DNA from 4 places in the Pseudoalteromonas espejiana DSM 9414 genome. Region 1 is predicted to be linked to each of the others. Evidence: predicted binding sites of a transcription regulator. Region 1 holds the regulator's gene; each other region holds the start of a gene.
What was found. The regulator MetJ, encoded in region 1, represses methionine synthesis genes. The targets are predictions, from matches to a motif close to TAGACGTCTAGACGTCTA.

Region 1 (8,337 bases):
TGAAATAGATTTATATGCACCATACATATCTGAAATGGTTCGCGCTGAAATGGTCGCACGCTATGGTGTAGATAAAGCTTATAACTCAGGGTTTAAAATATTTACTTCGGTTGAGTCAAAAGTTCAAAAAGCAGCACAAACGGCCTTAGTTAATAATCTACACAATTACGATATGCGCCATGGTTTTAGGGGCCCTGTTGACGTTTTATGGGACCCAGAAACTCAACCAGCTCTAACACAGCAGCAAATAATAGAAAAACTCAAACCAGTTAAAGAGCTTGGCGATTTAAACGCTGCGGTAGTTTTAAAGGTTGATGATAAAACTGCTGAAGTTATTTTAAAAAATGGTCAGCTGACGACCCTTGATTGGGATAATTTAAAGTGGGCTCGCAAATATATTACGCGTTATCGCCAAAGCTTTGCGCCAAAATCCGCTACCGATATTTTAACCCCTGGCATGCAAGTATGGGTGCGCAAAAATAAAGACGATTCATACTTATTAAGCCAAATACCTGAAGCTGCAAGTGCACTTGTTTCACTTGATCCACAAGATGGCCGCATAAAAGCCATTGTTGGCGGCTATAGCTTTGAGCAAAGCCAATATAATCGAGCAGTACAAGCTAAGCGCCAAGTGGGCTCAAATATTAAGCCATTTATATACTCTGCAGCTCTTGAGCGCGGTTATACGTTAGCTTCTATTTTAAACGATGCGCCAATAAACCAGTGGGATAAAAGCCTAGGTGTCGCTTGGCGTCCAAAAAACAGCCCAGCTGTTTACAACGGTCCAATTAGAATTCGTCGTGCCCTAGCGCAATCTAAAAACGTAATTTCAGTTCGCTTATTACGAGGTGTAGGCTTGCAGCGCACAGCTGATCATCTACTAAAATTTGGCTTTAAAGACGCTGATATAAATCGCAGTGAATCTCTAGCTCTAGGTAGCGCATCTATTACGCCACTAGAGCTTGCCCGCGGCATGAGCTCGTTTGCAAATGGAGGCCACTTAATTGAACCTTACTTTATTTCTGAGATTCAAGATGCGTATGGCAATGTACTATTTAAAGCAAACCCTGCCCTTGCCTGCGATGAAGCAGATGCCTTAAACGTTACACCTTCAAACAGCTATGCAGATAACAGCTCGCAAAGTGATGTAGATATTGAATCTGCGCCCGCTTTGCAATGTGCGCCACGTGTTATCTCTAAGCAAAATGCATTTTTAATTGCTGATGCAATGCACAGTGCTGTGTGGGGTGGTGGTAGCTGGACCCATAAAACGGGCTGGAGTGGTACAGGTTGGCGTGCTCAGGCATTAAACCGCCGCGATCTATCTGGTAAAACAGGTACTACTAACGACTCTGTTGATACCTGGTTTAGTGGCTTTAATCGAAATGTAGTCACCTCAGTGTGGGTTGGTTTTGATAACCCGGGTAATTCATTAGGACGCTCAACATACAACAACAACCTAGACAGCGGCCAAATTTCAGGAGCTGAGTCAGGTGCTAAAACAGCGCAACCTGCATGGGTTGATTTTATGAAAGTAGCACTTGAGGGCAAGCCTGAGGCACCAATAGAACCACCTGAGGGGCTAGTTTCTATTCGTATTGATTTAAAAACTGGCTTACTGAGCCATAAAAACGATTACACTAGTCGTTTTGAATATTTTGAAAAAGGCACTGCGCCAACAAAGTATGTACTGTCGCAGCCTACTGACATTTTTGAAGAAGATACAAAAACAGAGGAAGAGTTGTTTTAATTACAGCTTGAATCTAAATAAAAAAGGCAGCTTATATAAGCTGCCTTTTTTATTTTCATAGTTTTATTTTAAGTTTTTAACTAGCCAGTATAAATCAGAGTGCACCCCAGCGGCGGTTACTTCTTTACCTGCGCCTGGTCCTTGAATAACTAATGCGTTTTCGTTATACCATTGGCTGTTAATTACAAAAATATTATCGCCTGGCGTTAAATTAGCAAGTGCATCACCTTGTGGCGCGTAAGTAATACCTACTTTAGCAGTTACCTTGCCTTGCTCTAATGCGAGTAAACCTGTGTACCTAAGCACTGCGTTTTGAGCACTTGCAGCATCAGCGTGGTTCTTAATAAAAGAATTAAGGCTCTCTTTGCTCGCTAAAAAGTCATCCCAGGTGCCTTGCGCTAACTCAGCAGGCATTAGCGCCTCTAAACTTATATCTTCAAGGTTTAACTCAATACCAAGCTCACGAGCTAATATAAGCAGCTTTCGTTGCATATCGCGCCCCGATAAATCCTCACGCGGATCGGGCTCTGTAAAACCCATTTGCTGTGCTTGTAGCACCAAATCAGAAAGCGCGACCGAGCCATCGTACTTACTGCATAACCAAGAAAGCGTCCCCGAAAAAATCCCTTCTATTCGCGTAATTTTATCACCGCTGTTTTGTAAATCTGCAAGTGCAAAGTTAACAGGTAAACCTGCCCCTACACTTGTGTTATAACGCCAGTGTAGGTTTCGCTCATTTATACTTTCACGCAGTGCATTATACCAAGCTGACGGCGCTGTACCCGCATATTTATTTGCGCTAATTAAATGGCAGTCCCGCGTTACAAAATCAGTATATAGCTGGCTAAATTGCTCACTTGCGGTAATATCAATCACCACTTTATGCTCATAATCAAGCTCACCAAGCGCCGCTAATAAATCACTTTGCTGGTAAGTACGCGCTTCGTGTTGCCACTGGGTTTTCCACTGCGATACATTAATACCACTGGCATTAAATAACATATGCCTTGAACGAATTAAGCCCACCAGCTTTAAACTATAATCACCTGAAATACGCTTAAATTGATCATTTAGCTGAGCTAAAAATTCATCACCTACATTACCTAAGCCCGCTACCACTAATGCAATCTCTTGGCCTTTGTTAATGAGCTTTTCGTGCAATAAACTCAGCACATCGCTGTCTATTAATTGATCTGTTAATAGCAATGTATAGTTTGAATCACGCTGAATAAAGCGCGGGGTTATATTATTTTGATTTAATACATCAACAGCTAAAACATTTAAGGCGTTAATATCTTGTGTAGGCGCAACAACAGCACAGCCATTTAGGTTTGATTCACTTATATTTGCTCGCCCAGCAAAATAACTAACCACTTGGTGCGTAGCACTTGCAGGGACCACTAAATAAGTCTCACCATTTTGTACAAAATGATGCAAGCTGTGTTGAATTAGCTGGCTAACATGAGCGACTTCCCCTTCGTTTAGCCCTTCAACAAGCAGCAAGTCAACGTTTTGTAATGTGGTAATAAAGCGTTTTTGCTTAGCACCACCTTGCTTAACAATATCCGTTGGTGCAGCTTGTACATCAAAACTGCTGCGAACGGCCAATTTTATATCGGTATTTTTTAAAGGAGATAAGGTTTTAGCATGTAGTACCGGGTTACCCAATCGGGCCAATAAGTTAGCTTGTTCGCGGCAAACCTTATTGTATTTAATTGCTTTTTTTACCTTACGCGGATCAGCGCTAAACACCCCTGGCGTATCAGTCCAAATATACACATTTTGCGCTTGGCAGTAGCTTGCAAGTAAAGTGGCACTGTAATCACTACCATTACGGCCAAGCGTTACTGTATCGCCTTGAGCATTGGCAGCAATAAAACCAGTTACTACATTTATTTTGTTTGCATCTATTGCGTTATGACATTGCTGAATATTTTGTGCATGTAGTAATTGCCCGCTGGTTAACGTAAATAAGCTTCGGGCATCATGGGCACATGCAGCTATGTTCAACTGTGTTAAATAAGCAGCAAGTAAACGTGCTGACCACAACTCACCATGAGCTAGTAAAGCGGCCTCTTGTAATTGCTGGCTCGTCGCAAGGCTAGCAACCTCACTCAGCTCTTTTGCTAATACACTTAAAGCAGTACGCTTTGCATCAGCTTGAAGTAACTCTTCTATTAATGATGTTTGATGGTTGCTCAATTGCAAAATAATATCGGCAACAGCTTGCTCATCTTGCTGCTGATAACTTTGCCATAAAGAAACCAAGGTGTCGGTGGTTTTTCCTGCTGCAGACACAACCACACAATCGCCTGGCTGTGTGTGGCCAATAATAATTTTTGCTACGCTTTGGTAGCGTGAGCTCGAGCTTAAACTTGAGCCGCCAAACTTGTGTACACTATTAACCATGCTTGTTACCACAACGCAGGATGTGCAGCACATTGTTGCTTAACATCACCTTCAACACTGCCAGCAGCTTTGCCTACACGACCAACATTCTTATTTTGACCCGGCTTAACCAAATTAAATACACGCTCAAAGTCAGCAAGTAAATCATCTATATCTTCAATACCTACCGAAATACGAATTAACGTATCGCCCACGCCAGCCTCAAGTCGTGCTTTTGGTTCCATACCTGCATGAGTCATGGTTGCTGGGTGACAAATTAAGCTTTCAACCCCTCCTAAAGATTCAGCTAAGCTAAACTCTTTAAGGCTTGTCAAAAATGCAGCTGCATCGTTCACATCACCCTTAATATCAAAACTCACCATGCCACCAAAGCCAAGTTGTTGCGCTTTAGCAAGTGCATGTTGAGGGTGAGATTCAAGCCCCGGATAGTAAACTTGGCTTACAAATTCTGAACTCTCAAGGTATTTGGCAATGGCAAGCGCGTTTTCTTGATGCTGCTTTAAGCGAACATTTAAAGTACGTAAGCCACGAAGCGTTAAGTAACTATCAAAAGGTGCGCCTGTAATACCAATGTTGTTAGCCCACCAAGCAAGCTCATCGCCAAGCTCCTGCGTAGCAGCAACTACCGCGCCACCGACAACATCTGAGTGGCCGTTTATATACTTCGTGGTTGAGTGCACCACAATATCTACACCCAACTTAATTGGGTTTTGTAGCGCTGGTGATAAAAACGTGTTGTCTGCAGCTACAAGCGCGCCACATTGTTTTGCTATATCAGTAACGGCTTTAATGTCGGTTAAGCGCAGCACTGGGTTACTCGGTGTTTCTATCCAAATTAACTTAGGTTTGATTGCGACTATTTGATCTAGGTTTTCTTGCTTGGTTAAATCAAGTACCTTTAACTTAAGTAAACCGCGCTTTTCTAAAGAGGTAAATAAACGATAGCTTCCGCCATAACAGTCGTGCGGTATAACGAGCGTATCATCGTTATTTAGTAACTGAGTTGCTAAATGTACTGCAGCCATGCCTGTTGCTGTTATTATGCCGCGAGCCCCGCCCTCAAGTTCAGCAAGGGTTTCAGCTAAAATATCGCGGTTAGGATTGCCGCTACGACCATAATCATAAGCACGCTTAGTATCAAAGTCAGCAAACGAATACGTAGTCGATAAATAAATAGGGGGTACTACTGCACCGTGATGTTTATCGGCATCAACCCCATTTCGTACAGCAATGGTCGCTTTGTTTTTTTCGCTCATATTCGTCACCTAGTTTATTTGGATGTTTAGACGTCTAAAAGAGTAAATTATCAATATAAAGATGTCAAAACATTTAAAGCTCCAGATGGCTAAAAATCTATTATTTGACTATCTTTTTTAAAACGATAGAATTTCACGCGTATTTACACGCTTTTATCGCCGTGTGAGCAATTATTAATCTAAGGCAATTATACATCTTATGGCTAAATGGAATGGTGAGTATATTCACCCATACGCAGAACACGGGAAAAAATCAGAACAAGTTAAAAAGATCACCGTTTCGATCCCGTTAAATGTATTAAAAGTATTAACTGACGAACGCACCCGTCGTCAAATTAACAATCTGCGCCATGCAACAAATAGCGAGCTTTTATGTGAAGCCTTTTTGCATGCTTTTACCGGTCAGCCGTTACCAAACGATGATGACCTTCGTAAAGATAACGCAGAAAAAGTCCCAGAAGAAGTGAAAAAAATAATGCAAGAAATGGGGCTCGAAGTCCCTATTTTAAACGAAGAGTAGCCAAGCATTTACACTCGCTACTTTTTAGTTGCTTAAAACAAAAAACCTCAGCCAAGCTGAGGTTTTTTATTTGCGGCTATTTAAGCCATATAATTTTCAGGTAAATCAATTTGCGCCACACCAGAGTCAACAGCCGCCACTGCCACAGCTTTTGCTATACGTGGTAATAAGCGTGGGTCCATAGGCTTAGGAATAATATAGTCTGCGCCAAATTCAAGTTTATCTACACCTGCCGCTTTTAATACTTCAGCCGGCACGGGTTCTTTAGCAATACTACGAATCGCCTCTACGGCAGCAATTTTCATTTCGTCGTTAATAGCGCTTGCACGTACATCAAGTGCACCACGGAAAATAAACGGAAAACATAAAACATTATTAACTTGGTTAGGGAAGTCTGAGCGACCCGTTGCCATAATTAAATCGTTACGTGCTGAATGAGCAAGCTCAGGCGCAATTTCAGGATCTGGGTTTGAACACGCAAACACAACAGGCTTATCGGCCATTAGTTTTAAGTCTTCTGGCGCCAATAAATTAGGGCCAGATACACCCACAAACACATCGGCATCAGCAATTACATCTTGCAAAGTACGCTTATCGGTATTGTTAGCAAATAACTGTTTGTATTCGTTTAAATCATCACGGCGTGTATGAATAACACCCTTACGATCCAACATATAAATATGCTCGCGTAGTGCGCCACACTTAATTAACAGCTCCATACAGGCAACGGCTGCAGCACCAGCACCTAAACATACAATGATGGCATCTTCAATTGATTTACCCTGTACTTCTAACGCATTGAGCATACCCGCAGCAGTTACAATTGCGGTACCGTGTTGGTCATCATGAAATACCGGAATGCTACAACGCTCAATAAGGGCTTTTTCAATTTCAAAACACTCAGGTGCTTTAATATCTTCTAGGTTGATACCACCAAACGTGTCGGCAATGTTTGCCACAGTATTAATAAAATCTTCTGTAGTACGGTGCTTAACTTCAATATCGATAGAATCAAGCCCTGCAAAACGTTTAAACAATAACGCTTTACCTTCCATAACCGGTTTAGACGCAAGCGGGCCTAAATTACCGAGCCCTAAAATTGCCGTACCATTTGTGATCACCGCAACCATATTACCTTTACCGGTATATTTATATGCATTTGCTGGGTCTGCTGCTATTTCACGTACAGGCTCTGCAACACCTGGGCTATATGCTAATGCTAAATCTTGCACCGTTTCGGCAGATTTAGTTAGCTCAATGCTGATTTTGCCTGGAACGGGATGTGAGTGGTAATGTAATGCTTGTTCACGAAAATCTGACATAACGCGATGGTATCCTGCAATTTAAGTTAAGTGAGAGGGAGTATGAGGCTAAGATACTCTTATTATTTTTAAATTCCAAGCAATATCAGGTCTATCCTGTTATATGCTATATCCGTTAATTTTAAGTGATTTATCAGCAACTTCGCTTAAAGTTATCAACTTTAAATAAATAAAAATTCATCTAAAAAGTACTTTTTGAGGTTCATTTAGCCCTAACGTTATTTTTAAAAAATAACGCGTAATTAAAAATAAAAAATGCACCAAAATGGCGCGTTTATCTACTTTAAAAACAAATATCACCACGATAAGCACTTTTAACCACTTGGTTAAAAATTAACGTATAAAAAATATAGAGAAGATTATAGGGTTTGTCTGCAAAGGTTTATGCATATTCAGAATAAGAACAGGAAATAGTTATGCAAACAAGCTTAAGGGAAATTCAGGGAGTTTGAGGCAGAAATAATAAATTACAGGCACAAAAAAAGCACCCTAAGGTGCTTTTTTTAACTAAACAGCAATAATTACTTCTTGCTGCTAAGTGCACCGAAGCGCTTGTTAAAGCGATCAACACGGCCGCCAGTGTCTAAAATCTTTTGCTTACCAGTGTAAAACGGGTGACACGCAGAACATACGTCTAAGTGGATGTCTTTGCACAGAGTAGAACGAGTTTCGAATTTGTTTCCGCATGAACATGTTGCAGAAATTACTTCGTACTTAGGGTGAATACCTTCTTTCATAGGAACCTCTAGTTAAGGCCGCATCGCTCTCCAAACCCGAAGTCTGGCACCATACGTCGTTAAAACAAATTTGTTGGTCGCGGATTTTATCCAACAACCCACCACCACACAAGTATTAATTAGCTTTTTTGCTAAAAAGTAAGCAATCATTATACCTATTGCTTTTGTTAGTAGGTTTTTTCCCTCATTTTTAGTACATTAAGCCATTAATCTTATACACCTGAGTTGTTATGCTTTTTGTTGAAGTTGCCATTAAAGTCCCGCTGCCACGCACCTTTGATTATAAAATAGATGAACAACTTACGCTTTTATCAGATTCGATAACGCCAGGTATGCGCGTACT
Region 2 (8,337 bases), 1.2 Mb from region 1:
GCCATAAGGCTCTTTTTTATAGTACTTTGGGACTAAACTTTATTTTAACTCCATCTCTTGGATGATTTCGTGTGCTATTTCTGGAGTCGTGCTAACAGGCTTTTCGTGTAAGTTTGCTTTTATTTGCCCTTTTCGATGTTTTAGTGCCGCATCGAGTTTTTTAGTTGCGCTTGCAATAGCTGGGTACATAACTTCGTTTTCCCCTTTTACCGATATACGCGCACCTTCGTAATTTGTGCTAATTTCTACTTGGATTTTATGATGTTCTTTAGACAAAATAATATCGAGTGCAATAAGTGATGGAAAGTGACTCTCGATTTTTGAAAACTTCTCGTTAATGTGTTCTCTAATAGAATCAGTAACGTCTACATGGTGACCAGAAAGATTAATTTTCATAGGGTATCCTTTTATTTGTTACCTCATAAATAGTATTGGGGGCTATTTAGATTAACACAAGGAAAAAGCAGATAATTTTGAAATTAATTTGTTACTAAAGCTGATTTAAATCATAGGTTGTGCAAAGTTTATGCAAAGCCCATAGGGTATGGGCTTTCAGACGTCTAGCCTTTAAGGTTTAGTCTGTATATGAGCAGCAATAATCGGCAAAATCACTCACTTTTACTTTAAAGCTTACGTTAGCATCTACGTTGAATGATTCACCCGCGTTAAATGTTTTCCATTCACTCTCGCCAGGTAATAGAATATCCCACTGGCCACCTAAAAGCTCCATTAATTCTTTTTTGCTGGTATCAAATACAAATTCGCCTGGCTGCATAAAGCCTAATGTTTTTGTAGTGCCGTCGCTAAGCACAACGGTACGGCTTGATACTTTGCCCTCAAAATACACGTTAGCTTTTTTTATCACACTTACATTATCAAACTGAGACATCCTCACTCCTGTTTATATTATTTTTAAAAATCAGCCACCACCTTGCCTGATAGAAAAATACCTTGCAAGGAAAGTACATTGAAAGTTACTCACTTGCGGTTTTAAAGCAGTGTTTTTAAGTATTAGTCGCTGCGCTTTTTATGCGGGCAGGCATAGCCAAAAGCTGAATCTGTATTTCCTGAGTAAACACCAAGCTTGCTTTCGTTTACAGCAACGCTTTTATGTTCGCTCCAACAAAAAAGCCCGCCCTGTTTAACACAGGGCGGGCTTTTAAATATTAAAGCTAACGATTAAAACAATGCGTTTGCTTTCTTTACAATGTTTTCTACTGTAAAGCCAAAGAACTCAAACAGTTCGCCAGCAGGTGCAGACTCACCAAAGGTCGTCATACCTACTACTGCGCCATTTAGGCCTACGTACTTGTACCAGTAATCAGCAATACCTGCTTCTACTGCTACGCGGCGTGTTACAGATGCCGGTAATACGCTTTCTTTGTACTGTGCGCTTTGCTCTTCAAATACATCAGTACACGGCATAGATACAACACGTACCTTTTTACCTTGGCTGCGAAGCTCTGTTGCTGAATCTTGTGCAAGCTGCACTTCAGAACCTGTAGCAATAATAATTAGCTCTGGGTTGCCGTCACAGCTAAGGATGTAACCACCTTTTTTAACATCAGCTAATTGCTGTGCGTCACGTGCTTGTTGCTCAAGGCCTTGGCGAGTAAAGATAAGCGATGTAGGGCCGTCTTTACGTTCAATAGCTTGTTGCCATGCAATTGCCGACTCAACTTGGTCACATGGGCGCCAGTTGTATAAGTTAGGCGTTAAACGCATGCTAGCAATTTGCTCTACCGGTTGGTGAGTTGGACCATCTTCACCTAGGCCGATTGAATCGTGTGTATATACAAAAATACTTGGTTGCTTCATTAATGCAGCCATACGTACCGCATTTTTTGCGTACTCAACAAACATTAAGAACGTTGCACCGTAAGGAATGAAGCCTTTATGAAGGGCAATACCATTCATAATTGCCGACATACCAAATTCACGTACACCGTAGTAAATGTAGTTACCGCTTGCATCGTCTGCAGTTAAACCTTTAGAGCCATCCCAAATTGTTAGGTTTGAGCCAGCTAAATCGGCTGAGCCACCCATGAACTCTGGTAAAATAGGACCAAATGCGTTTAATGCATTTTGTGATGCTTTACGAGATGCAGGGTTTGCAGGGTTTGCTTGTAGTTGCTCAATGTACTCTTGAGATTTTGCAGCCCAATCATCCGGCAGTTCGTTGTTAATACGGCGTTTGTATTCTGCTGCAAGCTCTGGGTATGCGTTTGCGTATGCTGCAAATTTTTCATCCCAGCTAGATTCTTGTTGCTGGCCTTTTTCTTTGCTATCCCACTGCGCGTAAATATCAGCAGGAATTTCGAATGCTTCGCCAGTCCAACCTAAAAATTCGCGAGACGCTTTAATCTCGTCATCACCTAGTGGTGCACCGTGACAGTCGTGGCTACCTGATTTGTTAGGCGAGCCATAACCAATTACTGTTTTACAACAAATTAGTGATGGCTTGTCGGTAACGCTTTTAGCCTCTGCAATTGCAGCACTTACTGCATCGCTATCGTGGCCATCAACGCCGCTTATTACGTGCCAGCCATACGCTTTAAAACGCGCTGGGGTATCGTCGCTAAACCAACCTTCTACTTCACCGTCGATTGAAATACCATTGTCATCCCAAAATGCAACAAGCTTGCCTAGGCCTAATGTGCCAGCAAGTGAACATGCTTCATGAGAAATACCTTCCATTAAACAGCCATCGCCTAAAAAGGCATAGGTGTTGTGATCTACAATGTCGTGGCCTTCACGGTTAAACTGTGCAGCAAGTGCTTTTTCAGCAATCGCCATACCTACGGCATTTGTGATCCCTTGACCTAGTGGGCCCGTAGTGGTCTCGATACCTGGTGCGTAACCATATTCTGGGTGACCTGGCGTTTTAGAATGCATTTGACGGAAGTTTTTAATTTCGTCCAGTGGTAAATCGTAACCAGTTAGGTGTAGTAAAGAATAAATAAGCATTGAACCGTGGCCGTTTGAAAGAATAAATCTGTCACGGTCAGCCCACTCTGGATTAGTTGGATTATGTTTTAGATAATCGCGCCATAATACTTCTGCGATATCGGCCATGCCCATAGGGGCTCCAGGGTGACCAGATTTGGCCTTTTGTACTGCGTCCATTGACAAGACGCGAATAGCATTTGCAAGTTCTTTGCGAGATGGCATGAATTCTCCTACCTTTATGTGTATTTGCGCGGGTACTTATGTGTTCGTTAATGCGCTTAAATAAGTTGAGCGCTGTTATAGCAACCATTCTTACTTAATGTGGGTGCACTGTGCAATTAAAAACCCCATAAATATGGGGCATTATGAATATTTTTTAAGACCAATAAGTTATTACACATTTTATTTAGACGTCTAGGCGTAAAAACACTATGCAAGCAGTTTCGTTTTAGATAAAATACGCCCCTTAATTTTTTAGCGCTAATACCGACGTTTGTGAAGCGCAATATTTGTGAGCAGAAATACAATGGCAAAACATTTATTTACTTCTGAATCTGTTTCTGAAGGTCATCCGGATAAAATCGCCGATCAAATCTCTGATGCGGTACTTGATGCTATCCTAGAGCAAGACTCTCATGCCCGTGTTGCGTGCGAAACTTACGTAAAAACCGGTATGGTTATGGTTGGTGGTGAAATCACGACTAGCGCATGGGTTGATATTGAAGAAATTACACGTAAAACAGTACGTGAAATTGGCTACACACATTCAGACATGGGTTTCGATGCAGACTCATGTGCAATTTTAAACACTATTGGTAAGCAGTCTCCTGACATTAACCAAGGTGTTGACCGTACTAGCCCAGAAGAACAAGGCGCTGGCGACCAAGGCCTAATGTTTGGTTACGCATGTAATGAAACAGAAGTATTAATGCCAGCTCCAATTACTTACTCACACCGTTTAGTACAGCGCCAAGCGCAAGTACGTAAAAGCGGCGAGCTTAACTGGTTACGCCCAGATGCAAAATCTCAAGTTACTTTTGCATACGAAAATGGCAAGCCAGTAGGTATTGATGCAGTTGTACTATCTACTCAGCACGCTGAAGAAATTTCGCAAAATGATTTAGTAGAAGCGGTGATGGAAACTATCATCAAGCCAGTACTTCCTGCCGAGCTTATTACAAGCGCAACTAAGTTTTTCATTAACCCAACGGGTCGTTTTGTAATTGGCGGACCTATGGGCGACTGTGGTTTAACAGGTCGTAAAATCATTGTAGATACATACGGTGGTATGGCGCGTCACGGTGGCGGTGCTTTCTCTGGTAAAGATCCATCAAAAGTTGACCGCTCAGCTGCATACGCTGCACGTTACGTAGCTAAAAACGTAGTGGCTGCTGGCCTTGCTGATAAGTGTGAACTACAAGTGTCTTACGCAATTGGTGTTGCAGAGCCAACTTCAATCAGCGTTGAAACGTTTGGTACAAGCAAGCTAGAAGAAGGTCGTTTAATCGAGCTTATTCGCGAGCACTTTGACCTACGCCCTTATGGCTTAATTCAAATGCTTGATTTAGAGCGCCCAATTTATCAGCCAACAGCGGCTTACGGTCACTTTGGTCGTGACGAATTCCCTTGGGAACGCACAGATAAAGCAGATGCATTACGCGCAGCTGCTGGCCTTTAAGCCAACGCATTAAATTAAAAAACGGCCCTTTTAAGGGCCGTTTTTATATCTAAAGCAAAAGTTAGTAATGAGTTTTAGCTAGTCCTCGAATTACTTGCTGTTTTAGGTATATACTCTTTGCATAATAAAAGCTTAAGGGATAAGTAAATGGCCAATAATTTTCGCGTTATGTTTGTAGGGTTTGCCCAAGGCATTGAACCTAAAACAGCCTGCGTAAATTTAGCAGGTAAATTAAAAACTTCTGAAGATAAAGTTACTCAGTTTTTTAACGGCAAAGCTTTATTTGCACCTAGCAACAAAGACAAAGCACTCAAGCAAGCTAAGCTACTTGCTAGCCTAGGAATTAAAAGCAAAATTCAAGCATTGCCTAGCACAGTAACTACCGCAAGCAGTACAGCAGAAAACCAGCGCGATGAAAGAATTTTTGACGCACTAGATTACATTACTAGCAGCTTAATTCGCCTTGAAGAAAAACTAGAAGAACTTGAGCAAAAACTGCCTGAAAGCGAACTAAAAAAGCCAGCAGATGATAACGATGGTTGGCAAGATGACGACCTAATGCTTGATGAGCAACTTGATGAGCCGGTAAAAAAGCGCAGTAACACACTGCTATATTCGCTTATAGCTACCGCCGTTTTGTTGTTGCTGGTGCTTGCTGTTTACTTAGCTTTTCCTAATTTGGTTTCTATTTAACGTTGGGCGCGTAATTTTAATGAGCAATAAACGTACACACATACGCCAATCTATTCGCCAATTACGCAATAATTTATCAAAAAAGCAGCAAAAAAATGCAGCTGCCCAGCTAAAGTTGAATTTTACTCAACAGTTAAATAGCGATAAAACAGCCTCAAAAAAACATATAGCCATCTACTTTAGTAACGATGGAGAATTAGATACCTCATTGTTAATTAATGAATTATGGCAACAAGGCCACACCCTTTACTTACCCGTTATACACCCATTTAATGGCGCTACTTTACTGTTTCAGCGCTATGAAAAAAACTCACCCATGAGAGCAAATCGCTATGGTATCTTGGAGCCTAAGCTGAACTGCTCTCAAATATGCCCATTACCCAATTTAGATTATCTACTTATGCCGCTTGTAGCATTTGATAACCAAGGTAACCGATTAGGAATGGGGGGTGGATTTTACGACAGAACACTGGCGCAATTACACGCATACAATTGGCAAAAACCACAACTTATTGGCTTAGCACATAGCTGTCAAAAAGTAGATGCTCTGCCAATTGAATCGTGGGATGTACCACTTAAAACCATTATTACTCCCGATAAAATTTATCAATGGTAATAAACACCCACTACACATTTGATATATGAGCATGACAATGACGCAAGACGAATTAAAAAAAGCAGCTGCGTGGGCTGCACTCGAGTTTGTAAAAGAAAACACCATTGTTGGTGTAGGCACAGGCTCTACCGTTAACCACTTTATTGATGCCCTAGGCACAGTAAAAGACACCATAACGGGTGCGGTATCTAGCTCTGAAGCTTCAACAGCGCGCCTAGAAGCGTTAGGTATTGAAGTATTTGAGCTAAATAACATTGATGTACTTGATGTATACGTAGATGGCGCAGATGAAATAAACGCGCAAAACGAAATGATTAAGGGCGGCGGCGCAGCACTTACCCGTGAAAAAATTGTCGCAGCGGTAGCAAAACAGTTTGTGTGTATTGTTGATGACACAAAACTAGTAGATACATTGGGCGACTTCCCGCTTCCGGTAGAAGTTATACCAATGGCACGCAGCTACGTTGCACGTGAATTATTAAAACTTGGTGGCGACCCTGTTTACCGCCAAGGCGTAGTAACAGATAACGGGAACGTTATTTTAGATGTACACAATTTAAGTATTAGTAATGCCAAACAACTTGAAACACAGATTAATTCAATTGTTGGCGTAGTTACCAACGGCCTATTTGCAATGCGCGGCGCTGATAAGGTAATTATCGGCACTAAAAATGGGCCTCAAATTAAATAGGATGAGGTTATGAGTAAGGTATCGTTAGCAAAAGACAAAATTAAAATTCTCTTGCTTGAAGGTGTTCACCAAAGCGCAGTAGAAACGCTTAAACGTAATGGTTACAGCAACATCGACTACGTAAAAACATCCTTACCTGAGGACGAGCTAAAAGAGCGCATTAAAGACGTGCACTTTGTAGGACTTCGTTCTCGTACTCATATTAACCAAGCTGTATTAGAGTCGGCTGAAAAACTAGTAGCCATTGGTTGTTTTTGTATTGGTACAAACCAAGTAGATTTAAGCGCAGCACGTGAGCGTGGTATTGCGGTATTTAACGCACCGTTTTCAAATACTCGCTCTGTAGCAGAGCTTGTACTTGGCGAAATACTGTTGTTATTACGTGGTATTCCAGAGCGTAATGCAGCAGCGCACCGTGGCGGCTGGTTAAAAACAGCAACTGGCTCGTTTGAAGCGCGTGGTAAAACGCTCGGTATTATTGGTTACGGCCACATTGGTACGCAACTAGGTATTATGGCTGAAAACATAGGTATGAACGTAGAGTATTACGATATCGAAGATAAACTCTCTTTAGGTAACGCAACACAAGTACATAACCTAACACAGCTTTTACAACGTGCTGATATTATTAGCTTACACGTTCCAGAAACACCGCAAACTAAAAACCTGATTGGCACTGCTGAACTTGCCGTAATGAAGCAAGGCTCTATATTAATCAACGCTTCACGCGGTACTGTGGTAGATATTGATGCACTAGCCGAAGCGCTTAGCGAGAAAAAACTAAGCGGCGCTGCTATTGATGTATTCCCGGTTGAACCAAAATCTAACGAAGAAGAGTTTGTATCGCCACTGCGTGAATTCGACAACGTTATATTAACGCCGCACATTGGTGGTTCAACCCAAGAAGCGCAAGAAAACATTGGTATTGAAGTAGCCGGTAAATTAGCTAAATACTCAGATAATGGCTCAACTATTACCGCTGTTAACTTCCCTGAGGTTTCGCTGCCAGAGCTTGCTAACCGTAGCCGCTTATTGCACGTGCACCACAACCGCCCTGGCGTACTTACGCAAATTAACCAAGCGTTTGCCCAGCACGGTATTAATATTGCAGCTCAGTACTTACAAACTGATGAATCAATTGGTTATGTAGTTATTGACGTAGATACCGATCAATCAGAAGTTGCGCTTAAAGAGCTAAGCGCAGTAGAAGGTACAATTAGAGCGCGTATTCTTCACTAAAATAGCTATCAGCTGAAAAAATAAAAGCCGTACTTGATTAATCAAGTACGGCTTTTTTGCTTTAAACAGACAGATGATAATGTATAGCTTATCGCTATTATTCGCCTTTAACTTCTAAGTTAATAAATTTAACTAGCTCTTCTGGCTGGCCAGCTAACATCATTATTTGCTGGTTTACTTCCATCATGGTTTTACCTTCAGGCAATTTTGCCGATACGCTTAAAGAGTTTAGGCCTTTGGCAAAGTCAGTAAGCGATTGTGCAATTTCTTCAGTTACGGGAGCTTGCTGCAATTGTTGCTGTAGCGTCATTTGCATTTGCTCAAGCGTCATACCTTGTTTTTCAAGCTCACTCACAAATAGCTCTTTTAATTTGCCTTGGTTATTAAGTACTAAATTAATTTTACGAGGCTCAAGCTTGCTCATAGCTTGCATCACTAAGGTTTGCTGTTGTAACTCTTGCTCGTAAGTAA
Region 3 (8,337 bases), 1.1 Mb from region 1:
ATCGCCAAACTTTATTGTTTTCTGCCACATTTGACGACAGCGTGTTTGAGCTAAGTAAAAAGTTACTTAAAAACCCTGAGTTGATTGAAGTAGACAAACGTAACTCGGCTGCGGTTGAAGTCGAACAGGTTATTTATGCAGTAGATGAAGAGCGAAAACGCGAGCTGGTATCGCACATGATTGGCATGAAAAACTGGCGCCAAGTACTTATTTTTACGCGTACTAAACAAATGGCCGATAAGCTTGCCAAAGAAATGTGTAAAGATGGTTTAAAAACAGAATCCATTCATGGCGATAAATCGCAAGGTGCGCGTGACCGTGCACTACAAAACTTTAAAGAAGGCACTACACGGGTATTAGTTGCCACCGATGTAGCTGCACGCGGGCTTGATATTCCTGCGCTTAAATACGTAATAAACTTTGAGCTGCCATACATAGCAGAAGACTACGTACACCGCATAGGCCGCACGGGGCGTGCAGGTGAGCAGGGTCTGGCAATGTCACTTGTAAGTATTGACGAGCAATGGCTACTTGAAGAAATTGAAGTACTCCTTGATACCCGTTTGGCACCACAATGGTTAGAGGGCTACGAGCCAGATTTAAACAAGCCGCCTAAAGATAACCGTAAAAACACTAACAAAGCGCGTAAAGATCGTGACAAAAAGCGAATTACAGGGCAAAGAGCACCTAGTAAGCGACGCAGGAAGTAGCTTCAATAGCAATTATATGGCTATACTTAAGTTAACTACTCGCTGAGGTAAAGTTATGTTTGAAACGGATCAATGGGCATTTTCAGGTGTTGATGGCCAAATATCATTACATAAATGGCAAAAAACCATTGATCTTATTACGGGGCTTTTTTCGGCCCCTACTTGCTATATAGTTCAAGCAACAAGCAAGGGCTTTAGGGTTGTAGTTAGAAATAATGAGCAAGGCTCTCATTTTGAAACCAATCCAATACTCCCTCCGCAAACACCGCTATTTTGTAAACACGTAGCCGAAAACAACAATACCTTATATGTAAATAATGCCAGTAATGATGCGCAGTGGAGCACCATGCCGGAGGTTATTGAAGATAATGTTGAATCCTACCTAGGCTTGCCCATTCATTGGCCTGAAGGTGAAGTATTTGGCACCTTGTGTTTAAAAGATTCAAAGCAAACACATTACACCAACGAATACTTTGAGCTTATAGAGCAGCTGCGAGATTTAATAGAAGACGATTTAGCGCTTGTTTACAGTTTTGAGCAAATGCGCGAAATAGCAATGCTCGACTCACTCACAAATATTTATAACCGTCGCGCGCTTACCTTATTAGCCCAGCAAAAGCTTAACTTAGCGCTGCGTTTAGGCTTTGACGTATGCTGCTTGTTTATCGATATAAACGACTTTAAAAAATTAAACGATACTTACGGTCACGAGGCAGGCGATAAAGCGTTAATTATTTTGGCTAATACTCTAAAAATACATTTAAGAGATGCAGATATAGTAGGGCGTTTAGGGGGCGATGAGTTTGTGGCTGTAATGCAGGTAAGTGATAAAAGTAAGCTTAGTTATATTATTGATAAAATTACCACTGAGTATTCAAAAGCACTTATAAAAGAAAGTGTCTGCGATTTATCTCTTAGTATTGGTTACAGCTTTAATGAGAACCAAAAACAACCATTTGATGCATTACTCAATGACGCAGACCAAGCCATGTATAAAAACAAACAAGCCTATAAACAGGAGAAAAAACTTAACAATAGTACCAATCTGCAATAATACTTAATCATTTTTAGGGGCTAAACGTGTCGCTATCTGCGTTAAAAAATTCTCATTTAGAACAACTAAGTAGCGAATTTTTTGCCTTGCTATCAACACGCTTTTCCATCCTCAAAATAGATTACTTAATTATGCGGATTGGTATAAAAACAGTACACTTAAGCGTAGCAACAAAAAAGCAAGCCATTAGGCTTGCCAAAAAGGGTGGAAATAAGCCTTAAGCGATTTGTTTTTCGGCTAGATTTAATTCCATAATCGCTTTTAATAAACGGTATAAGTTTATTGATGCGTCAATTTCTTCTTTACGGTTTGTTAAGCTTTCAATATTTAAGCCCAGTGGCACATCAAGATGCGCACAGCTTTTAAGTATTAAGTCGAGGTTTTCGCGGCAAATACGTACAGATTCACTTAATGTGTTTTCTGCATCAAGCATGCGCCATTTAGTGGCCTCTGGCACTGAGATACCCAACCACTGCATAAAGTCTAAGGTTTTTTCGCCGCCGCACGGGGTAAACGTTAAAATAATACGTTTTGGAGCAATGCCTTGTGCTTTGCAGGTACGCGCGTAACTGGTGATTAAATCAATTGTGGCTTGCCCATCATAAACAGCCTGAGATATAAAAAACTGGCAACCTTGTGCCGTTTTTTCTATTAAGCGTTCGTGCTCATTTCGTTTACTAGAATGGCGTTCTGCAATAGTAACGCCACCTAAAAAAAAGTCATTACTTTGCTCTGCCAATGTTTTATATGCATCGGGTAGGCTTAGTTTTATATCACCCACCGATGATGGACTACCCACTAAAACTACATTTTTTAAATCGTAGTCGTTTTTAGTTTCGCTTAGCCACTCTTTAAATTCGCCTACGCCACGTTGCGCCACGCTTTTATAAGTAATTACATCTTGAGCAGATAAATTACGAAGTAATTGACTGTATTCACGTGGGTCTACAGTTTGCTTAAACGGAAATGGGCGAGCTTGGTTAGTGCGGCTGCTTTCGTCTTGAATGTCGTAAATTATTACGCCGTCGTATTCAATTTCGTGCAAGCGACCTAATAGCTTCTCTGCAATGGTTTTTAATTGCGCTTTATCGGTGCCAACTTTAGGCGGGGTAGTACCAATGAGATAAACACCTTGTTTGGTGTCTTCTATTTTCTCTTGAAGTGATAAAGCCATAATCCTCATTCCAGCTTAGTCCAATTTATGTAATTTAATATAGCAGCCATTTAGACGTCTAGATAGATTTATTTTATGAAAGTTTTTCAACCAAGATGAGGAATATTCATACTGATAATTTAATAAATTAGCCGATTGACACAGTTGTTTACATAAAAAATGGGCTAAAGCTCTTACATTTACTCGCTTTAAGGCATAATCGAATGTGAGTTAGTAATAAACCTAACAATAAATTTGCTCAATTTAAAAAGGGACAATAATGAAATTTAAATTATTAGCAACAAGCTTAGCGGTATCACTAGCGCTAACTGGCTGCGTAACACAGCAAAGCGAAAACACTCAAACAGCACAACAACAGCAAACAACAAAAGCTGATGAGCGTGTATTTTCGCAAGAATACTTAATTGAAGAGCTAGATAACGGCTTACGTGTAATGGTAGTTAAAACCGATTACCCCGATGTAGTTTCGCTGCAAATTCCAGTATCGGTTGGTTCGCGTAATGAAGTAAAAGAAGGTAAAACAGGTTTTGCTCACTTTTTTGAGCACATGATGTTTAAAGGCTCTAAAAAATTTCCGCAAGACGAGTACACCGCTGTATTTAAAAATGCAGGCGTAGATAACCGTGCATACACCACTAACGATTACACTAACTATCATTTAAACTTTTCAAAGCAGCACCTTGATAAAGTACTTGAAATTGAAGCCGATATTTTTCAAAACCTCACTTACACCGAAGAGCAATTTAGAACCGAAGCGCTTACAGTTAAAGGTGAGTATTTAAAAAATAACGCCAGCCCAATTCGTAAGTTATTAAGCGCCGTTCGCGAAGAAGCCTTTGATAAGCATACCTATAAACATACCACTATGGGCTTTTTTGAAGATATAGAAGCCATGCCAGATCAAATGGCGTACGGTAAAGAGTTTTTTGATAAGTTTTATAAGCCTGAATATGTATCGCTAGTGATTGTGGGCGATGTTGACCCTAATGCCACTATGGCAATGGTTAAAAAGCATTGGGGTGGTTGGGAAAAAGGCGATTACGTTGCCGATATTAAAGCTGAGCCAAAGCAGCAAGCGCCTAAATATATACATGAGCAAAACGAAGCCTTACCAGGGCATTGGTTACTTGTATCGTATAAAGGTGCGGCTTGGGAGCCTGCTAAAAAAGACAGAGCTGCGCTTGATTTAATCTCACAGCTTTATTTTTCAAACAACTCTGACTTATACCAAGAGCTTGTTGTTGATAAACAAATAGCCAGTCAAATGTTTACCTACAATCCAGAGACAAAAGATCCTGGCTTATTACATGTATTTGTAAAAGTAGAAAACGAAGAAGATTTAGCAAAAGCACGCGATGCAATTAACCGCACTTATGCAAAAGCACGCACTGAACTTGTTGATGAGAAAAAGCTAAGCGATTTAAAATCTAACCTTAAATACGGCTTTATTAATGGCTTAGATTCGTCTCAAGCGATTGCATCAACGCTTGCAAGTTACATGCATTTTGAGCGCGATCCAGAGGTTATTAATCAGCTTTATAAATCAGCCGACGACATAACCGCACAAGATATTAAAGCGGTTGCAAATAAATACTTTGTAGATGACTCGCGTACAACCGTGACCATGTCGGCACTTGATAAAGCCCCTGGGTTTGCAAAAGAGGTTAACTTAAGCGCAGAAGTTGCAAAGCTTGAGCAAGCGCCTGAGGCGCCCGTATTTAAAGTGCTTGATAAAACGAATAGCTCGCCGCTGATTGACGTAAACTTTTTATTCAATACAGGTGCAGCCGCAGACCCTCAAGGTAAAAAAGGGGTTGCTGCGCTTACAGCCGCTATGCTTGCTCAGGGTGGCTCACAAAGTACTAGTTACAAAGAAATTCAAAAAGCGCTTTATCCACTTGCGGGTAGCTTTGGTTATCAAATAGATAAAGAAATGCTGTCGTTCCAAGGGCGTATTCATAAAGATAACGCTGAAACATGGTATGCACTTATAAGCGATCAGTTACTTAATCCAGGGTTTAGAGAGGATGACTTTAAACGCCTTAAAAAAGAAATGATCGACGGTATTAAGTCGGGCTTAAAAGCCTCTAACGATGAAGAGCTAGGTAAAGAAGTACTTTACAGCACGCTTTATAAAGGCCATCCATACGAAAGCTACAACTACGGTGATATTTCTGACTTAGAAGCCCTTACCCTTGATGATGTAAAAGCATTCTACAACTCAGAGCTTACTCAATCTAAACTAACACTTGGTTTAATTGGCGCAGTGCCTAACGCACTTAAAGCAAATATTATGAGTGATTTAGCAACCTTACCTAAAGGTGAGCAAAGCCGTTTAAGTATTCCTGATGCGCCAGAACTTAAAGGCCATCATGCAACAATTGTTGAAAAGTCAGCGCAATCAACAGCGGTATCGTTTGGTTTCCCAATTGATACTATTCGCAGCAGCGAAGATTGGACAGCACTTTGGCTTGTGCGCTCTTACTTTGGTGAGCATCGTAGTTCTAACTCATACCTGTATGAGCGAATTCGTCAAACACGTGGTATGAACTACGGCGATTACTCGTATATTGAATACTTCCCGCGTGGCATGTTTCAAACGAAGCCTGATGCAAACTTAGGGCGCTCTGAGCAAATATTCCAAATTTGGTTGCGCCCGCTGCGCTCTAATAACGATGCACACTTTGCAACGCGTACAGCGTTGTTTGAGCTTGATAAACTTATTAAAAATGGCTTAACCGAAAAAGACTTTGAAGCAACTCGTAACTTTTTAATTAACTACGTACCTCAGCTTGTTGCAAGTCAAAACCGTCAACTAGGGTATGCACTTGATAGCGAATTTTACAACACAGAGTCGTTTGTAAAATACGTAACCAGTAAGCTTGAAAAGCTAACGCTTGCAGATGTTAATCGCGTGATCAAAGATAACCTGCAAACAGAAAACGTGCAGTACGTGTTTATTACAGGTGACGGCGAAGACATGAAAAAACGTTTAGCGTCAGAGCAAACCTCGCCAATGGTTTACAACACAGAAAAACCAGCAGAGCTTGTTGCTGAGGATAAAGTCATTGCCGATTACAAGTTAGCAATTCCAGCTAACAACATTGAAGTAATGGCCGTAGATAAAGTATTTCAGTAATTTAAATTCTTTTTCAAACATATAAAAAATGCCCCAGTGCTTATAGTGCTGGGGCATTTTTATTTTTAATTATAGTTACTGGGCATTAGTTAGTGGCTAAAAGCACTGAGCCTGCACCTAGAGCAAAGCTTATTAAAGAACTAATAACAACTCCCGCTAAAAAGCTTTTAGTTGGCGTACTTTTAACGTCATCATTTATAGGCTCATCAAGTTTAATTAGCTCGCCTTGGCGTACTTCAAGTACCGCACAAAGCGCCATCGTGGTTTCTTTAGAAGCGGCGCCTTCTTTTTCTACCCGTTGAATGGTCCGTAAGCTTACATCGCAGGCATCAGCGAGCTGTTGCTGTGTCCAATCTAACTTATTTCTAAGTGATTTAACTGTTGTAGGATTTAATTGCACGTTAAAGCTTCCCTACAAATAGTTCAACAATAGTTGCCGTTGCATAGCCAAACACCGCCCCACCTAATGTACAGCCAGCAATAAAAAATGCTGCCTTTTTAGGATCGTTCGGGAGGCTACATTGAACTTGTTTGTCTATCACGTTACCGTTTTTATAAAGAGTGCACTCCATGCGCCCTGTAAGTATATTAAGCATGTCATATTTTACTTGGTACTTTGAACCATCAAAATCAAAAGAGTGTGTGCTTGCACAGTTGATATTTCGTTTTTTACTGAATAGGTCATCGTTTACAAATACTTCTTCTTTACCAGTAAAGTAGCTTCCAAAACAGGCTATTTGATTGTCGCCATCTTGAAAGTAAAATTTATAACCAAGCTTTTTTGTATTTAATATATCGTTTTTCATCATCGTTATCCTTGTTGAGTTGATGATGCTAATTTAGCGTTTGTTTTTATTTTTTACGCCGTCAGTAGTATGCCAGTAGCTAGTTTGGCATATGACAGTAACTGTGTCATGCACTGTTACCTGCTGATTTTTAATGTAAAAGTAAATTTTTTTATATTTGAGGCAGATCATTTAACTGTCATATGGTGTATTACTTAGCATTAATAAATTAAGCAACTAACGTTTAGATAAATCAAGTAAAGCAATAATATTTTGTTAAAAAATTGTTAGTGATTATACTGGTAAACAACAAAGCTAAAATGGAAAGCTCGTGATTGACGATAAAGCGTTTTTTAAGTTGGTATTAGATACCACGCCCGACCAAGTAGTGGTTATTAATTCTGTTGGCGACATAGTATACGTCAATAGAAGCTGGCAAAACTTTGGTGAACAAAACGACTGTGCCTGCTGCGATATGTGGGAGCAACAAAATTACTTAGCAGAGTGTGAGAAAGCAGCACAAAAAGGAGATGATTTTGGTTTAAAAGCATTTAACGGCATTACGTCAGTTATTTCAGGAGCCAACAACGACTTTTATTTAGAATACCCGTGTCATAGCGAAGATGAAAAACGCTGGTTTATGATGCGCGTAGTATCGTTTAACCATTTAGAAAATGGGTATTACGCTATTAGCCATCAAAACATTACTGAGCGAAAGCTCGCTGAAGAATTAGTACAAAAGCAACTAGGAGTCGACGGCTTAACTAATATTGCAAACAGGGGTTACTTCGACGAGTTTTTAGTAAAAGAGTGGAATCGCTGTAAACGTTTAAATATGCCGCTTTCATTAGTCATAATCGATCTTGATGATTTTAAAATGCTTAACGATACCTATGGTCATCAACAAGGTGATACTTGCTTAAAAGAGGTCGCTAATTTACTTAATGATTTTGCTAAACGGCCAAGTGATTTATGTGCGCGTTTTGGCGGGGAAGAATTTGTTTTAGTGTACGGTAATACTAATTCGGATCAGGCTTGTAGTATTTTGTATTCTCTACAAAAAAAGTTAAGTGCATTAAATATTGATAACAAGCACTCTTTACCAAGCAAAACGTTAACGGTGAGTATTGGTTTAACAACAGTAATACCTTGCGATAACTTTACTACAGAGAGCTTAGTTAAAGAGGCCGACGACCTACTTTATAAAGCAAAAAACAACGGTAAAAACCAGCTATGTGTAAGTGATTTAGCCTTTGTGTAAAATACAGAACTGATTTTAAATAACAGTATAAAATTGCGTGCTTTATAAACATAAATAATACCTTTTTAAACTCGTTATAACTAATAACTAGAACAAATAGCTAAGGGATTAACACTTAAGGTGTTAAATCCGTTAAACTTGGCAAAGGGCACTTTATGCTTAACTTTTATATAGGTTAAGTAATTTACTAATGTATTGAACTATAAAGATAATT
Region 4 (8,337 bases), 680 kb from region 1:
GGGTAACCTGGCGCTGGGCGAATGCCTTGGTAGTTTTCGCGAATTAGCTCATCGTTACCGAGGTTTTCATCGGGTGCATATCCCCAGTACTCTTTACGCACTTGTTCGTGTAGGTATTCGGCAAAGGCTTCTGCGAGCCTATCGGCAACCGCTTTCACCATTATTTTATTGTAGTCGTCTTGCTGTGCATCGAACGCGTCGGCTAAGTCGTCTTCTTCTAAACCGCCCGTTACGGCAAACGCGCCAAAGTAATCAGGTGTACCTTTTGGCGCAATGTAGTCAGCCAAACAATAGTTAGCAAAGTCGGTTTTTTCGGTTTGCTGGCGTAAATGGCAAGAGGTGTTTAACAGCTCTTTGCGGGTTTCGTCGGTGTAAATTTCTATGTCATCGCCCACGCGGTTTGCAGGGAATAAACCGATTACACCCAATGGCTGTAAACTGCCTGCTTTTTCGAGGTCGTCGAGCATGTCGTTAGCGTCTTTAAATAAGCTTTGTGCTTGTTCGCCAACGACTTCGTCATCCATTATGCGCGGGTATTTACCAGCGATTGACCACGTCATAAAGTATGGGGTCCAATCTATATATTTACGCAACGTGGCGATTGATACATTTTTAAACTCGGTCACGCCCAGCTTTTTAGGCACAGGTGGCGTGTAGTTATCCCAATCAAGCTGTGCTGCGTTGTCACGGGCACGCTGTATGGTAACCGGTTTTGAACGTGGCTTTTTGCGCGCTTGTTGTTCGCGCACTTTTACGTACTCGGCTTTAGTTTTTTCTAAAAAGGCTGGTTTTAGCTCTTTAGATAACAAGCTCGATACTACGCCCACTGCACGGCTGGCGTTATTTACGTACACGACGCCTTTGTCGTACTGTGGCTCAATTTTAACTGCAGTATGCGCTTTAGAGGTCGTTGCGCCGCCAATCATAAGGGGTAATTCAAAGCCTCGGCGGGTCATTTCTTTGGCTACGTGTACCATTTCATCTAGCGATGGGGTAATTAAACCCGAAAGGCCGATTATGTCGGCTTTTTCGTCGATAGCTGTTTGCAGTATTTTTTCGGCAGGTACCATTACGCCTAAGTCGATTACTTCGTAGTTATTACATTGCAGTACTACGCCTACAATGTTTTTACCTATGTCGTGCACGTCGCCTTTTACGGTGGCCATAACCACTTTACCGTTAGTGGCGCCTTCTTCTTTTTCGGCTTCTATGTATGGGTCTAGGTAGGCCACTGCACGCTTCATTACACGGGCTGATTTAACAACTTGCGGTAAAAACATTTTTCCTGCGCCAAATAAATCCCCTACCACGTTCATGCCATCCATTAATGGCCCTTCAATTACGTGAATAGGTTTATCGGCAGCTGCGCGGCACTCTTCGGTGTCTTCATCTATAAAGGTGGTTATGCCTTTAACAAGCGCGTGTTCTAGGCGTTTTTCAACAGGCCATGTGCGCCACTCTAAATCTTCTACTCGCTCGGCTTGTGCCATGCCTGAAAACTTAGGGGCTATTTCTACAAGGCGCTCACCTGCACCGGGGTCGGTGTTAAGGATTACGTCTTCTACGGCTTTGCGAAGTTCTTCGGGGATGTCGTCATAAACAGCAAGCTGGCCTGCATTTACAATACCCATATCCATACCCGCTTTTATCGCGTGGTATAAAAACACTGAATGAATGGCTTCGCGTACAGGGTTATTGCCCCTAAACGAAAACGATACATTAGACACCCCGCCCGACACTTTACAGTGTGGTAAGTTTTGTTTAATGCGGCGTGTGCCTTCAATAAATTCTACTGCGTAGTTGTCGTGCTCTTCTATACCGGTGGCTACGGCAAATATATTAGGGTCGAATATAATATCTTCCGGCGGGAAGCCAATATCGTCTACTAATATTTTGTAGCTGCGCGCACATATTTCGTATTTTCTATCTGCGGTGTCGGCTTGGCCGTCGGTGTCAAACGCCATAACAACAGCAGCTGCACCAAAGCGTTTAATAATTTTAGCTTGGCGTTTAAACGGCTCTTCGCCCTCTTTAAGCGATATTGAGTTAACAATAGCCTTGCCTTGAATACACTTTAAGCCTGCTTCTATTACTTCCCATTTAGAGGAGTCGACCATAATAGGCACTTTCGAAATATCAGGCTCTGAGGCAATTAAGTTTAAAAACTTAACCATGGCCGCTTTTGAGTCCAACATGGCTTCGTCCATGTTTATATCAATAACTTGGGCGCCATTTTCTACTTGTTCGCGGGCAACGGTAAGCGCTGCTTCATAGTCTTCTTCCATGATTAAACGTTTAAACATGGCTGAGCCGGTTACATTGGTACGCTCGCCAACATTGGTAAATACTGCAATTTGCTGTGTCATGTTGGCTCCTAGTTTAAGTTACAGGCTTCAAGGCCTGATAAACGCATGCGTACATCAAGCTCTGGTAATGGGCGAGGTTTAACGCCTTCAAGCCCTTTAGCAAACGCACGAATATGCTCAGGCGTTGTACCGCAGCAGCCACCCACAATATTTATAAAGCCCGATTTGCCCCAATCTATAATCTCGGCGGCCATCTCAGGTGCTTCTAGGTCGTACTCACCAAATTCGTTAGGTAAACCGGCATTAGGATGTACTGAGGTAAAGGTTTCGCATACGCGCGAAAGCTCTTCTACGTATTGGCGAAGTAAGTCTGGCCCTAGGGCGCAGTTAAGGCCAATTGAAATAGGCTTAATATGGCGAATAGAGTTATAAAATGCTTCGGTTGTTTGCCCCGAAAGCGTACGCCCTGAGGCATCGGTAATTGTGCCCGAGATCATTACAGGTAATGTGCGCCCTGCTTGCTCAAACGCTTCTTCTACTGCGAATGAGGCTGCTTTTGCATTTAGGGTGTCGAATATGGTTTCGATAAGTATTAAATCAGCGCCGCCTTTCATTAATGCAAGAGTAGACTCAACATAGGCAGTAACTAGCTTATCAAACGTTACGTTACGGTAACCTGGATCGTTTACATCTGGCGAGATAGAACAGGTTTTAGATGTTGGCCCTAACACACCGGCTACATAGCGTGGTTTTTCTGGATTTTTAGCGGTGAACTCGTCACATATTGCGCGCGCGAGTTTTGCCGACTCTAAGTTTACCTCACGGCTTATGCTTGCCATGTCGTAATCTTCCATCGAAATGGTGGTTGAGTTAAAAGTATTGGTTTCAATAATATCTGCACCTGCAGCTAAAAAGCTGCGGTGTATATCGGCAATTAACTCGGGTTTGGTAAGACTTAATAAATCGTTATTGCCTTTTATTAGCACGTGCCAGTCTTTAAAGCGCTCACCGCGGTAGTCTTCTTCTTCAAGCTTGTGAGTTTGGATCATGGTGCCCATTGCACCATCTAAAATTAAAATACGCTGTTTTAGCGCAGCGCTTAATTCGCTTTGCTTATTTTTGTTTGGCACGTTATTCGGCATAGTTGTTAGTCCTCACATCTTGGCTAACTAAATTAATATCATAAGGTGTAGTTTGGTACACGTAGTAATTTAACCAGTTCGAAAACAGTAAAAACGCATGGCTTTGCCACGTTTTTGACGGCTTTTTACTTGCATCGTTATCTGGAAAATAGTTTTCGGGTTTTGGTGCATCTGGGCTTTTTTGTAAATCGCGTTCGTACTCTGCTTTTAATGTGTCGGCATCGTATTCTGGGTGGCCGGTTATAAACACTTGGCTACCCGACTTATTTTTCATTAAGTAAGCGCCTACTTTTTCAGAACCTGCCAATACCACTATATCGTCGCAGGCATTAATTTTATTTATATCAATGTGGCCATAACGTGAGTGCGGCACTAAAAAGGTGTCGTCGAAGCCACGAGTTAATGCACCGTGATCAAAATAACACTGGTGGGTAAACACGCCACATAGTTTATCTTCTTTCAAATCACGCTTTAAATTGTAACGATGATACAGCGCTGCATGCGCCGCCCAGCACGAAAACAACGTAGAGGTAACGTGCTGCTCTGCCCAATCAATAATCACTTTTAGCTCGTCCCAGTAGGCTACATCGTCGTATTCTAGGTGTGCTAGTGGTGCACCAGTTACTAATAAGGCATCGTAGTTATTGTCTTTTACTTCTGAAAAATAACGGTAAAAAGTATCTAGGTGTTCTTCTGAGTTACTACTGCTGCGGTGCGTATCTAAGCGCAATAACTCTACATTTACTTGCAAAGGCGAATTTGCAAGCAAACGAATAAACTGTACTTCGGTTTCTACTTTATTGGGCATTAAATTTAAAATAGCCAAACGCATTGGACGTATTTCTTGCGTTTTTGCACGACTTTTTGGCATTACAAACACGTTTTCTTCGCGTAAACGGGCAATAGCCGGTAGTTCGTCTTTAACTGTAATTGGCATCTTTTAAGCTCCTGCTCATAAAAACCGAGAATTAATACGCTCTCATTATGAACAGAATGCCAAAAATATCAACCTCTAGATGTATAGATGTCTAAATGAAATTTATTCATGATTTCATACTTCATTTACTAAGATGCATTAGTGCTTTAAAACCTGCCATTCGTTGACTGTTTAACCCCTCAACAACTACAATACAACATTGAAATTTTTATTATTATTTGAAGGCTTTCCTCCATGGTTTTACCTGATAAGTTTATTTTCTCGATGAGTCGAGTATCTAAAGTTGTGCCACCTAAGCGCACAATTTTAAAAGATATTTCGTTGCACTTTTTCCCGGGTGCTAAAATTGGTGTGCTTGGTTTAAATGGCTCTGGTAAATCGTCATTACTGCGTATTATGGCGGGTGTTGATGAAGAGTTTGAAGGTGAAGCCCGCCCTCAACCAGGTACTAAAATTGGTTACTTACCGCAAGAACCAGTGCTGGACGAAAGTAAAACAGTTCGCGAAATTGTTGAAGAAGCCGTTGGCGAAGTTAAGCACGCCCTTAACCGCCTTGACGAAGTGTACAACGAGTATGCAATGGAAGACGCTGACTTTGACGCACTTGCTAAAGAACAAGGTGAGCTTGAAGCAATCATTCAAGCGCACGATGGCCACAACATCGATAATGTTTTAGAGCGCGCTGCTGATGCACTTCGCCTACCAGAATGGGATGCTAAAATTGAGCACCTTTCAGGTGGTGAGCGTCGCCGTGTTGCTATTTGTCGATTGTTACTTGAAAAGCCGGATATGCTTATTCTCGATGAGCCTACTAACCACTTAGATGCTGAGTCGGTTGCATGGCTTGAGCGCTTCTTGCATGATTACGAAGGCACAGTTGTGGCAGTAACGCATGACCGTTATTTCCTTGATAATGTAGCTGGCTGGATATTAGAGCTTGACCGTGGTGAAGGTATTCCGTGGGAAGGTAACTACTCTTCTTGGCTTGAACAAAAAGATGCACGTTTACAACAAGAGCAAAAATCTGAAAAAGCACGCCAAAAATCAATTGCGCAAGAACTTGAGTGGGTACGTTCAAACCCTAAAGGCCGCCAAGCTAAGTCTAAAGCACGTATGGCGCAGTTTAGTGAGCTACAACAATCAGATTACCAAAAGCGTAACGAAACTAACGAGTTGTTTATTCCACCTGGTCCGCGTTTAGGCGACCAAGTACTTGAAGTTAGCAATATTCGTAAGAGCTTTGGCGATCGCGTACTTATTGACGATTTAAGCTTTAGTATGCCAAAAGGCGCTATTGTGGGCATTATTGGTGCCAATGGTGCAGGTAAATCTACACTGTTTAAAATGCTAAGCGGTGAAGAGCAGCCAGACAGCGGTAATATTAGTATTGGTGAAACAGTAGAATTAGCAACTGTTGATCAGTTCCGTGGCAACATGGACGAAAGCAAAACTGTTTTCCAAGAAATATCTGACGGTCAGGACGTGCTAAAAATTGGTAACTTTGAGTTCCCAAGCCGTGCATACGTTAGCCGTTTTAACTTTAAAGGTAACGACCAGCAAAAGTTTGTAAAAGACTTATCGGGTGGTGAGCGTAACCGTTTACACCTTGCTAAGCTTTTAAAAGCGGGCGGTAACGTGGTGCTACTGGATGAGCCAACCAATGACCTAGACGTTGAAACACTACGCGCGCTTGAGAACGCTATTTTAGAGTTCCCAGGCTGTGTAATGTGTATATCGCATGACCGTTGGTTCCTTGACCGTATTGCAACGCATATTTTAGATTACCGCGACGAAGGGCAAATTAACTTTTTCGATGGTAACTACACTGAATACGAAGAGTGGCTTAAAAAGACCTTAGGCGCAGAAGCTGCACAACCTAAGCGTATTAAGTACAAAAAAATTGGTTAATCGGTAACGATATTACAAGCCCTGCATTTATGCGGGGCTTTTTTATGTCACTTTTTGAGCCGAGTGGCTTATTTCCCGCTATGCTTTATTTATACATAACAATAAAGGCAAATCATTTTATGGAAAATCGTCGTCAGTTCTCGCGTATTCTTTTTTCAACTTCTGCTCAACTAGAGTTAGCAGGGAGCACTTATCCGTGTAAGTTGTTAGATGTATCATTACACGGAGCACTTATTACTAAATGCGATGCTTTCAACGGCACTAAAAATAGCGACGCAACACTACGCTTTACTTTGCCGCAAAGCGAGATAGAAATAAAAATGGACGTGCTTATTTGCCATATAGAACAAAAGCACATTGGCCTAAAATGCCACCACATCGATATAAATAGCATTACCTATTTAAAGCGATTGGTGGAGCTTAATTTAGCTGATGACGAATTACTGCACCGAGAGCTTGCTTCATTAATTGAAGACCCACAATAGACTCGGTTAGCTAAGTTTATTACCATAGCGCAAACTTCGTTATTAATACGGTTATGCGCTTAAATCCTCATTTACCTTTGGTATATCATTCTAATTACTCATTTAACTTTGATCCTAAACATCGTTTTGTAATGAGTAAATTTGCGCAATTATACAAACACGTAGCAGAGCTAGGCTTAATTGGCAGTAACCTCATAGCGCCTGCACTTGGCACCCCAGAGCCACTAGAGCTTGTACACTGCGAAAACTACATTCACGATTTATGGCATAACCGCCTAGATGAAAAAGCCATGCGCCGCATTGGCCTACCTTGGTCGCAACCGCTAATGAACCGTACATTCACCGCACCACAAGGTACTTTGCAAACTGCACGCTTAGCGTTAGAGCATGGTTTAGCGTGCCATTTAGCAGGCGGTACTCACCATGCTCATAGCGATTTTGGCTCAGGTTTTTGTATGGTTAACGACTTAGCCTTTACCGCACAAACGTTAATACAAAGCGGTGAAGTGACCAACGTGCTCATTTTTGATTTAGACGTACACCAAGGCGATGGCACAGCTGCAATGCTTGCGCATCAGCCGTATGCATATACCTGCTCTATACACTGCGAAAAAAACTTCCCGTTTAGAAAATCCCCTAGTGATTTAGATATTGGCCTTGCTAATAATATGCAAGACGCAGAATACTTAGGCATTGTTGACGACACCTTGCAGTTTTTATTAAAAGAGTTAAACCCCGATTTAGTACTTTACGATGCAGGTGTAGATATTTGGCAAGACGATGGCTTAGGTAAACTAGATATAAGCTGGGAGGGTATTAAAAAGCGTGACCATTTAGTATTTAAGCGCTGCCTTGAACACAATACCCCAGTAGCCAGTGTTATTGGCGGTGGTTACGACAGAAACCACGAACGTTTAGCACAGCGCCACGGTATTGTTATTGAACAAGCTGCCCGTTTTTAATGAAATAAAATAACGTAATTTACGTTCTTATTAACTATACACTCAACATTAAAAATAATAAGAACAAACCATGAAAAAGCTAATTACCGCAATTACATTAATTTTATTAGGCTTTATAAGCTCTGCAAAGCAAGCCGCTGATGATAACTCATTGCCTAAACTTCCAGCGTTAACGTTAAACATGGCTGATGGCTCAACCATTAACACGCCAGATTTATTAGGCCAACCTTACGTTTTGCATTTTTGGGCTACGTGGTGTCCGTATTGTAAAAAGCTGCAACCAGCACTTGAGAAAATAAAACATAAAGGCTTAAAAGTCATCGCACTAAGCTTTAAAGAAGACGACGATGCCAACCCCGCTAAAGCAATAAGTGATAGAGGCTACACATTTACAACAGCTATTAAAGCCGATGCCTTAGCAAAACAGTTAGGCATAAAAGGCACACCCACTACACTATTTATTAATAAAACTGGCCGTGTAATTTATTTAACCAACACTTCAGACCCTGAAGACGAAAACCTTCACTTATATGCTCGCGCTTTATTACACGAAGTGAACAACTAATTGCGTAAATATATCTTATTTAGCAAATAGGC

Region 2: a site for MetJ is predicted at 3,357-3,374, ahead of metK (methionine adenosyltransferase). Genes of this name have one in related genera too.
Region 3: a site for MetJ is predicted at 2,982-2,999, ahead of PESP_RS13435 (methylenetetrahydrofolate reductase). Genes of this name have one in related genera too.
Region 4: a site for MetJ is predicted at 4,462-4,479, ahead of PESP_RS04760 (homoserine O-succinyltransferase). Genes of this name have one in related genera too.

The regions. Positions count from the first base shown of each region.
Region 1 is NZ_CP011028.1:360,437-368,773, reverse strand. Features, by position in the region: gene PESP_RS01660 (penicillin-binding protein 1A) at 1-1,750, shown strand, start outside; gene metL (bifunctional aspartate kinase/homoserine dehydrogenase II) at 1,814-4,159, opposite strand; gene metB (cystathionine gamma-synthase) at 4,165-5,415, opposite strand; gene metJ (met regulon transcriptional regulator MetJ) at 5,615-5,935, shown strand; gene PESP_RS01640 (malic enzyme-like NAD(P)-binding protein) at 6,016-7,257, opposite strand; gene rpmE (50S ribosomal protein L31) at 7,779-7,994, opposite strand; gene priA (primosomal protein N') at 8,225-8,337, shown strand, end outside.
Region 2 is NZ_CP011028.1:2,924,744-2,933,080, forward strand. Features, by position in the region: gene hpf (ribosome hibernation-promoting factor, HPF/YfiA family) at 40-396, opposite strand; gene ppnP (pyrimidine/purine nucleoside phosphorylase) at 575-889, opposite strand; gene tkt (transketolase) at 1,180-3,171, opposite strand; gene metK (methionine adenosyltransferase) at 3,476-4,627, shown strand; gene PESP_RS13280 (hypothetical protein) at 4,775-5,320, shown strand; gene PESP_RS13285 (5-formyltetrahydrofolate cyclo-ligase) at 5,340-5,936, shown strand; gene rpiA (ribose-5-phosphate isomerase RpiA) at 5,974-6,627, shown strand; gene serA (phosphoglycerate dehydrogenase) at 6,637-7,866, shown strand; gene PESP_RS13300 (hypothetical protein) at 7,964-8,337, opposite strand, start outside.
Region 3 is NZ_CP011028.1:2,962,240-2,970,576, reverse strand. Features, by position in the region: gene PESP_RS13450 (DEAD/DEAH box helicase) at 1-710, shown strand, start outside; gene PESP_RS13445 (sensor domain-containing diguanylate cyclase) at 766-1,764, shown strand; gene PESP_RS13435 (methylenetetrahydrofolate reductase) at 1,982-2,938, opposite strand; gene PESP_RS13430 (M16 family metallopeptidase) at 3,198-6,077, shown strand; gene PESP_RS13425 (helix-turn-helix transcriptional regulator) at 6,163-6,477, opposite strand; gene PESP_RS13420 (hypothetical protein) at 6,479-6,886, opposite strand; gene PESP_RS13415 (sensor domain-containing diguanylate cyclase) at 7,194-8,123, shown strand.
Region 4 is NZ_CP011028.1:1,035,754-1,044,090, reverse strand. Features, by position in the region: gene metH (methionine synthase) at 1-2,366, opposite strand, end outside; gene PESP_RS04765 (homocysteine S-methyltransferase family protein) at 2,375-3,448, opposite strand; gene PESP_RS04760 (homoserine O-succinyltransferase) at 3,438-4,385, opposite strand; gene ettA (energy-dependent translational throttle protein EttA) at 4,620-6,293, shown strand; gene PESP_RS04750 (PilZ domain-containing protein) at 6,413-6,778, shown strand; gene PESP_RS04745 (histone deacetylase family protein) at 6,832-7,740, shown strand; gene PESP_RS04740 (TlpA disulfide reductase family protein) at 7,811-8,305, shown strand.